4 regions of the Cobetia sp. AM6 genome follow, and region 4 is predicted to be linked to each of the others. Evidence: predicted binding sites of a transcription regulator. Region 4 holds the regulator's gene; each other region holds the start of a gene.
The links. Region 4 encodes PhoB, which activates phosphate uptake and scavenging genes when phosphate is short. Its sites were predicted from a motif close to TGTCATANNNNTGTCANA; they were not measured.

Region 1: a site for PhoB is predicted at 1,426-1,443, ahead of CLAM6_RS11880 (alkaline phosphatase). Genes of this name have one in related genera too.
Region 2: a site for PhoB is predicted at 1,174-1,191, ahead of CLAM6_RS15800 (PhoX family protein). Genes of this name have one in related genera too.
Region 3: a site for PhoB is predicted at 710-727, ahead of CLAM6_RS06750 (UTRA domain-containing protein). Genes of this name have one in related genera too.

Annotation. Positions count from the first base shown of each region.
Region 1 covers NZ_AP021868.1:2,831,436-2,833,638, forward strand. The annotation lists gene CLAM6_RS11880 (alkaline phosphatase) at 1-1,193, opposite strand, end outside; gene CLAM6_RS11885 (TerB family tellurite resistance protein) at 1,606-2,079, opposite strand.
Region 2 covers NZ_AP021868.1:3,792,220-3,794,422, reverse strand. The annotation lists gene CLAM6_RS15805 (3-deoxy-7-phosphoheptulonate synthase) at 1-1,026, shown strand, start outside; gene CLAM6_RS15800 (PhoX family protein) at 1,282-2,203, shown strand, end outside.
Region 3 covers NZ_AP021868.1:1,576,389-1,578,591, forward strand. The annotation lists gene CLAM6_RS06745 (putative quinol monooxygenase) at 1-613, shown strand, start outside; gene CLAM6_RS06750 (UTRA domain-containing protein) at 949-1,662, shown strand; gene CLAM6_RS06755 (putative 2-aminoethylphosphonate ABC transporter substrate-binding protein) at 1,808-2,203, shown strand, end outside.
Region 4 covers NZ_AP021868.1:4,158,010-4,160,212, reverse strand. The annotation lists gene phoR (phosphate regulon sensor histidine kinase PhoR) at 1-847, opposite strand, end outside; gene phoB (phosphate regulon transcriptional regulator PhoB) at 855-1,544, opposite strand; gene ubiA (4-hydroxybenzoate octaprenyltransferase) at 1,768-2,203, opposite strand, start outside.

The DNA of each region.
Region 1 (2,203 bases), 1.3 Mb from region 4:
TAGAGACTGTCCAGAATCGAGAAGTCACCAAAATTGAAATTGGGTGCGTAATCCTGATCTGCGAATGCAGGGCCTGATTTCTTCTGCGCTGCCGGTAAATTGGCGCTGGAATAACTGAAGCCGAATGCCCCCGTCTCATGGTCGGCCGTTACCAGGATTATTGTATCGTCTCGCTCTCGCGCCCAGTCATAGACACCTTGCACGGCCTCATCGAACTTGATCAGCTCATTGAGCATGGTGCCCGCATCATTGGAATGCGCGGCCCAGTCGATCTGGCCACCCTCGACCATCAAAAAGAAACCATCATCATCCTGTTCCAGCATTGACAGTGCTTTCTGGGTCATCTCATGCAGGGTCGGCTGCTGACGCTGTGGGTCATCATGGCTATCTCGATAGCTGATACCATCCGCCATACCCGAGTTGGCGAATAGCCCCAATACCTTGGTGCCATTGAGTGCGGCCATCTGATCACGCGTAAAGGCTAGCCCATAGCCTTGATCTGCAGCTTCCTGGAGCAGATTTCGTTCATCCTTGCGCTTGGAAGTTGGCGACCAGGCACCTTGCATCAGCGTCTCGACACTGCCCGCGCTTTCCCCCGGCTCACTGACGGACTGTGGCACGAAGTGACGCAACCCTCCCGACAGCATGACATCCGGCCCGGTCATGAGCATGTCTTCGGCAATGGCATTTTCCAGTGAACGATGCGGCTGGTGGGCGGCGAAGGCCGCCGGAGTCGCGTGGGTCAGGCGCGTATCGGACACCAATCCGGTGGCCTTGCCGACTCGTTTGGCAAGCTCGAGGACGGTTTCCACCCGATTACCCTCTGAATCTATGCCGATCACCTCGCCCCCGGTGAAGATACCCGTCGAGAGCTGAGTCGCTGAACAGGCCGAATCCACTACCACGGCATCTTCAGGGTGAGTCAATGAAGCGCCCACCACGCCTTCCTTCGCCAGCTGGTAGAGTGCCGTCGAACGCCCCTGATATATCGAATCTGGCGCACGATTGGCGTATGTCTCCAGCATGCCAACCTGCTGGGGCCCCATGCCATCGCCAATCATCAGAATGACATTCTTGATCTCTGCCGCATTGGCCAGCGGCATCCAGCTCATGCTTCCCGTCAGCGCAACGACGGCCCACCCTTTTCGACACCATCGTCCTTGCCGGTTCTGATGAGGCATCATCATGGTCATCTTCCGTGTTCCCTTGTCATTGATGGCATCCGTGTTACCCGGGCACATACGATACTCGTGCAAGTCTGTACGTCTGTGCTCGAACGGAGCGCTTGTTGGTCAGAAATGAATCGCGATCTGCTCACATGGCGGCACCCAAGGTGCCAGCTGGAGCATGCGCTTCACTATTGACGACGCAAGCAGAGCCGTCCATATGAATGGCTCGGTTACAGGACAATTCATGACGAAAGGATGACATAAAGATGTCATTTCAATGACAGCCGACACTGCGACCAGAAGCCGCAAACACGACGCCCCCGCTGCCATTGGCAACGGGGGCGTCTGCTTGAGGATGCCTGAATAGCGGTGTCTGGACAGGGGCGTCCAGGCAGGGACGCTTGGATAGGGGAGCGTATATAAGACGCCTGACGGATCAGGTGTCCGGCTGCGCCGCCAGCTTGGTGCGGATGAACTCGCTGTGGCTGACGTGTAGCAGGCCGGCAAGACGGCGGATGCGATGCTCTTCCTGCGGGTCCAGCTCGCCATCGGCGTAGGCCAGCTCCCAGAGCATGCCGATCAGCTCGCTGCGCTCCTCGAGGCTCATGTGCTCGTTGAGCTGCTTGACGAAGCGGTAGTGGTCCGTGGCCTGCTCGGCATCCTGCTCGGCCTGGGTCAGCAGGCTGGCAAGTTCCTCATCCCCCAGCGAGAAGCGCTCGGCCAGCTGGCGCGCCAGGGCTTCACGTTCGCGCACATCGAGATGGTCATCGGCGCGCACCACCTCGAACATCAGCACGGCCATGGCGAGTTCCGGCCCGGGCTCCTCGTTGGGGCGGGCGTTGCTGCCGGGCATCATCACCTGGCGGATGAGACGATTGATCTGACCGGCGACGGATAGCTGTGCTGGCATGCTGACCTCCAGGAACGGAAAATGTAGTGTCCTTGAATCCTTCATGAGGGCAGCGGCACGGGTTGCAACCTCGCAGTTGCGCACGCCAGCGTTGCCGGTGACGCGACGCGCCCTTCGCGCCGCC
Region 2 (2,203 bases), 370 kb from region 4:
AGTCGTGAAGCCCTGCCCAGCGCCAGCGAATTGCGCGAGCAGCTGCCGGTGGACGCCGACCTGGCCGGCCAGATTCGCCAGCATCGCGATGAGATCAACGCTATTCTCGCCGGCGACGATGATCGTCTGCTGGTGGTGGTCGGGCCGTGCTCCATCCATGATCTCAAGGCCGCGCGTGAGTACGCCCAGCGCCTGGCGGTGATCGAGCCGCAGGTGCGTGATCGCCTCAAGCTGGTGATGCGTGTCTATGTCGAGAAGCCGCGCACCACGGTGGGCTGGAAGGGGCTGGCCTATGATCCGCATCTGGATGGCAGCGATGACATGGCCACCGGCCTGCGTCAGGCACGCGAGCTGATGCGCGAGATCAACCAGCTGGGCCTGCCGGTGGCGACGGAGCTGCTGCAGCCGCTGACCGCCGCCTACCTGGAAGACCTGCTCGGCTGGGCGGCCATCGGCGCCCGTACCACCGAGTCGCAGATCCATCGCGAGATGGCCTCCGGCCTCGGCTGTGCGGTGGGCTTCAAGAACGGCACTGACGGAGGCGTCGAGGTCGCCGTGCAGGCCATCGGGGCGGCGGCGCATGGGCATCGCCATTTCGGCATGGATGACAGCGGACGTCCGGCGCTGATCGAGACCGCGGGTAACCCGCATACCCATGTGGTGCTGCGTGGCGGCCATGGCCAGCCCAACTATGACGCTGCCTCGGTGGCCGCCTGCCGGCGTGAGCTGGAAGGCGCTGGCCTGACGCCGCGCCTGATGGTCGATTGCAGCCACGCCAATTCCCGCAAGGACCACCGCCGCCAGAGCGAAGTGATGCTGGATGTGCTCTCTCAGCGTCTGGCGGGGGATGATGCCTTGATCGGCGTGATGCTCGAAAGTCACCTCAATGAAGGCAAGCAGGCCTTGCCGGCAGCGGAGAAGCTCTCCCAGCTGCGTCATGGCGTGTCCGTCACCGATGCATGCCTTGGCTGGGAAACCACCGAGCACCTGCTGAGCCTGGCCGCCGAGCGCCTGCGCGAGGCCTGAGATCAGGCGCCAGACTCGCGCCTCGATGGGAGGATGACGTCGCGCTTGCCTGATGTTTGCTGAATTTGTCGGCTTGTCCTGAAGTCCCCAGCGCCCAACGGTCGAAAGCCCGTTGGGCGCTGTCGTCTCTTGCCTTTGTTGCCCGTTCGTCACGGAATTGTCATCGGGCTCGCGTATCACTCTTGTTGCCTTCGGCATGCCCTCAAGGGGCATGCCTGAACAGAACAACCCGAAACCTGACTACGGGGAAGCGACATGAGCAAGGAAATCGAAGACCATCGCCTGCTTAATCCCAGCAGCAACGAGACGTTCTCATCCGTCATCGAACGACACATCTCGCGTCGTCGTGTCTTGCAGGGCGGCCTGGGCATGGCGGCTGCCAGCATGCTGGGTGGTTTCGGTCTTGCGGGGCTGAGCACCACGGCCAACGCCGCCAGCAGTGCTGCGGGCGAGAAGACGGCTCTGGCACTGGCCTTCGAATCGATCAAGGGTTCACGCACGGATGCAGTCGTGGTTCCCAAGGGGTATACCGCACAGGTGCTGGCGCCGTGGGGCACGCCGCTCAATGCCAAGGCACCCAAGTGGAGCAAGGATTTGGCGATGACGCCGGAGATCCAGCTCAACACCGTCGGCATGCATCACGATGGCATGCACAACTTCGCCTTGAGCGACGACACGGCCTCCAGCAACTTCCTGCTGGTCATGAACAACGAATACATCGATCAGGATGCTCTGTGGGCACCCAAGGGCGGTGCGACCAACGCGGATTCCGGCAAGCGTCCGGCCGATGAAGTGCGCACCGAGATCAATGCCCACGGCGTGACCATCGTCGAGGTCAAGAAGGCCAGCAACGGCAAGTGGGAAGTGGTGGGCGATTCGCGCTACAACCGCCGCTACACCAGCGCCAGCGAAATGAAGCTGAGCGGCCCGGTGGCGGGCAGCGATTACGTCAAGACGGCCTTCTCGCCGGATGGCATGCGCACCCGTGGTACCAACAACAACTGCGCCAACGGCTACACCCCGTGGGGCACCTACCTGACCTGCGAAGAGAACTGGCCGGGTTACTTCGTCAAGCGCAGCGATCGCCAGCTCGATGACAACCGCATCGGCATCGAGACCGAGCGTGGCCGCTATGGCTGGGAAACCGCCGCCGGGGATGCCAGTGAAGTCGATGGCG
Region 3 (2,203 bases), 1.6 Mb from region 4:
ATTTGACGTCAAGCCCGAACAACTCGCTACCTTCAAGCAGGCCTTGGCTGACAACAAGCTGGGCTCAGCGGCTGAACCGGAGATGCTGGAAATGCGTTTCTTCGCGGCCAAGGATTCTCCCACCACCATCTTCGCCTACGAGCGCTGGGCAAGCGCCGAAGCTCATCAGGCACATGTGAATCAGCCATACGCGCAAGCCCTGCTGAAACTGGCTGACACGGCGTTGGCATCGCCATTCGAGGTGATGCCCTTGAACGATACTGACCCGGCGCCATTGCATGAGGCGAACCCCAGGCACGTGCAGCCGGAAGATGAGGTATTCAGTATCTTCTTCATCTTCAAGATCAAGGAAGAATATCGCGCTCGATTGCTGCAGCAATTCACCACGCATGTGGCGAAGACGCGCAGTGAGGAGCCGGGCAATCTCGTGTTTGATCTGTATACCATCGACGGGCAGGACGACACGCTGGTGATATACGAGCATTGGCGCACGGAGTCAGACCTGTGGGACATTCACTTCCAGCAGCCCTATGCCATCGAGACAGGCAAGCTCTTGGAGCAGGCCATGGTCGGGGACATGCAGCAGTACCTGAATATCGTCAGCGAGTTCTGAGTTCTCCCGCCGGTCATTCGTTTCCTGTTTACCCATGCGATGCGCAGTCTTTAGAGGCTGCGCATTGTGCGTTCACCCCCTCCTTGAACATCAGCGTGTCATCCCACCGCCATCCACGCCTGTGAGCTCAACCAGGCGGCTGTCATGAAACCCTGCAGCGCCAGCGGCACGTAAGCTGGCAGGCCAGTGCGAGTCACGCGAATGTGATAGTTTCTGGAGCGTCCAGCCGTTTGGCGGCGCAGAGTCCCGGGCATTTTCTTCGCCGGCGGGGCAAGCGGCGCCGTGTTATTACCCGGTAGTGGCAACCCCTTCATCTTTGGTCAGGACCCCTCGTCATGAGTGATGCGTATTACCTCCACCTTACCGATCGCCTGCGCGAACAGCTGAAGGACCCTGATGCCTTTGAAGATGGGCGATTGCCCTCGGAACGCGTGCTGGCCGAGCGCTTCGATACCACGCGCGTGACGTTGCGTCAGGCGTTGGGGCAGCTGGAGGGAGAAGGGCGCATTCATCGCAGCAATCGGCGTGGGTGGTTCGTGTCGCCGCCGCGGCTGGATTACGACCCCACGCGTGACTCCGGCTTCAATGACTATGTGACGGCGCAGGGGCGGCGGCCACGGACGGAAGTGCTGCTGACCGATGTTCAGGCCTACCCACCGGCTGCGCAAGCGCTGGGCCTGGCGGCCCAGACACCGCTCTATCATATTCGCCGCCGGCGTTTCGTGGATGAGCGCGCCGTGCTCAGCGAGTCGATGTGGGTGGTGCCGGAGCGTGCCCCGGGACTGCTCGAGGAGGGCCAGTTCGGGGTGTCACTGTGGGCGGAGCTGCGCGGGCGCTATGGCCTGACGCTGGCCCACCGTGAGCTGCGCTTCTACTCCGAGTCGCTGGGGGAGCAGGCCGCCCGGGAGCTGGGGGTCGCCATGGGTAGTCCCGGTCTGACCGTACGTCGCGCTACCTTCGATGAGCAGCATCGTCCCATCGGCTATGACGAAGAGCGCTGGCTGCACAATGCGCTGTGCATCACCGTCACGCTCAAGAACAAGCCCTGAGCCCGCGCTGCAGGGACACTATATGAGATAACACTGTTTCACCGGGCCTTCAACTGACTGTCACGGGGGTGTCATTCGGCCCGCTCATACTCTTGGTATATACCAGATGGTGAGAGCCATTCATTCCAAGCGTTGGAGAGTCCCGATGTCCTTCTTGACCCGTTCCTTCCTCACCCGTTCCTTGCTGGCCAGTGCCGTTGGTCTGGTCGTTTCCCTCAATGCCCAGGCGGCCACCGAGCTCACCGTCTATACCGCGGTGGAGTCCGATGATCTGCAGAAATATGCCGAGCGCTTCCAGCAGGCGCACCCGGATATCGACATCAAATGGGTGCGCGACTCCACGGGCGTGATCACCGCACGATTGCTTGCCGAGAAGGACAACCCGCAGGCGGATGTGGTGTGGGGCCTGGCCGCGACCAGCCTGCTGGTGCTCGAGAAGGAAGGCATGCTGTCGCGTTATGCCCCCAAGGGAGTCGAGGCGCTGGATAGCAAGTTCGTCGACCCCGCCTACCGTGATGGCCAGGACCCGTCCTGGGTCGGG
Region 4 (2,203 bases):
GGGCGCTCATGTCGATGCAGCGACCGTTGTCGGACAGCTCGTCGGTTTCCAGGCGTGACAGGGTCAGCAGGTCCTCGACCAGGTGCTGCATGCGGTCGGTCTGGCTCTGCATCTGGCCAAGCCCACGCTGCCAGCGCGGTGGCAGGTCATCGGCGTAATCGGAGTAGGTCTCGAGATAGCCGGCCAGCACCGTCAGCGGCGTGCGCAGCTCATGGGAGACATTGGCCACGAAGTCGCGGCGCATCTCTTCAAGACGATAGAGGCGGGTGACGTCACGCAGCATGACCAGACGCTCGTTGTCACCGAACAGGGTGATGGAGATCTGCAGCGTCAGGTTGTCAGACAGCGGCGACTGGAGCGTCAGCGGCTCGCGGTAGGCCAGCCGATTGAAGTAGTCGATGAAGACGGGGTCACGCAGATAGTTGGTGATGTGCTGACCGCGGTCGTGGCTGGCCTTGAGACCGACCAGCTGCTCGGCCGCGCTGTTCCACCATTCCATGTCACCGTGGTTGTCCAGCATCACCAGGCCGTCGCGCATGGCCTCGGAGGATTCCTGGATACGGTTGAGGATGCTGCGCAGTCGCTCCTGAGCCTGACGCTGGCCCTTCTGGTAGCGGTAGAGACGATCGAGCAGGTCTCCCCAGACGCCATCGCCGGGCGGCGGCTCTTCATGGGGATTGGTGATCAGCCAGGTGTAGAGGCTCTTCAAGTGCTTGAGATGGACGAACAGATACAGCGAAAGACCCAGCGCCAGGCCCCAGCCCAGATGGCCCAGCAGGCCACCGATCAGGCCGAAGCCACCGGCAAGGTAGCCGAGGCGCCATAGCTCGTTGGTCCAATAGCGCATGAATCCCTCAGGCCTGAGCGCTGAAGCGGTAACCGGTGCCGCGGACGGTCTGGATCAGATGCTGATGGCCTGTGCCCAGCGCCTTGCGCAGGCGACGGATGTGCACGTCCACGGTGCGCTCCTCGACATAGACGTTGCCGCCCCATACCTGGTCGAGCAGCTGGCTGCGCGTGTAGGCACGCTCCTGATGCGTCATGAAGAACTGCAGCAGGCGATATTCGGTCGGGCCGACATCCAGCGAGTTGCCGTGGGCGGTGACGCGGTGGCTGGCCGGGTCGAGCATCAGGCCTTCGACTTCCACCGCCTCCTCGACCCCCTTGGGAGTGGTGCGACGCAGCACGGCCTTGAGACGGGCGACCAGCTCGCGCGGCGAGAAGGGCTTGGTGATGTAGTCGTCGGCACCGGCTTCCAGGCCTTGAATCTTGTTGTCTTCCTCGCCCTTGGCGGTCAACAGGATGATCGGCAGCTCCGAGGTGGTCTCGTCACGCTTGAGACGCCGTGCGAGCTCCAGGCCACTGGTGCCCGGCATCATCCAGTCCAACAACAGCAGATCGGGCTTTTCATCGACGACGATGGCGTGGGCGTCCTGGGCATTGTCTGCCTCCAGCACGCGGTAATCCGCCATTTCGAGGGCAACGGCGATCATCTCGCGAATCGAGGATTCATCGTCGACAATCAGTACGGTCTTGGAGCTCATCGCTAGATCCCATGCAGCAGTCGGCGCACGCGCCAGAATGACAAGTCGATGACGATTACAACCCGCTTATATGACAACGAGATGACAACTGCCAGCATGGCAGCTTGCACGCAAGCCTGCCAGCCGCCTTGGAGGCGCGGCAGGCAGGCATGAACCGTGGGCTGGGGAGCAATAGAGGGCAGGGGTCGCTTTAAATTAAATAATACTAATGTTTATGCAGGAGTCAGCTCATCGGCCAGGTCGCCAGGGCGATACCGGCGAAGATCAGCAGACCCGTCCAATGATTGTTGAGGAAGGCCTGGAAGCAGGGCGCACGCTCCCGCTCACGGATCAGGCGTTGCTGCCAGACGAAGGTGACGGCGGCGGCAGCCAGGCCCAGCCAGTAGAAGATGCCCAGCGCCAGCTGCAGGCCGATGCCGATCAACACCGCCAGCATGCCCAGCTGCAACAGGCCGATCATCAGCTTGTCGGCACGCCCGAACAGCACGGCGGTGGACTTGATGCCCACCTTGAGGTCGTCGTTGCGATCGACCATCGCGTAGGCGGTGTCGTAGGCCACCGTCCACATCAGGTTGGCCGCGAACAGCCACCAGCCGTAGGTCGGTACCTCCTCCAGCGTCGCGGCGAAGGCCATCGGAATCGCCCAGCCGAAGGCGGCG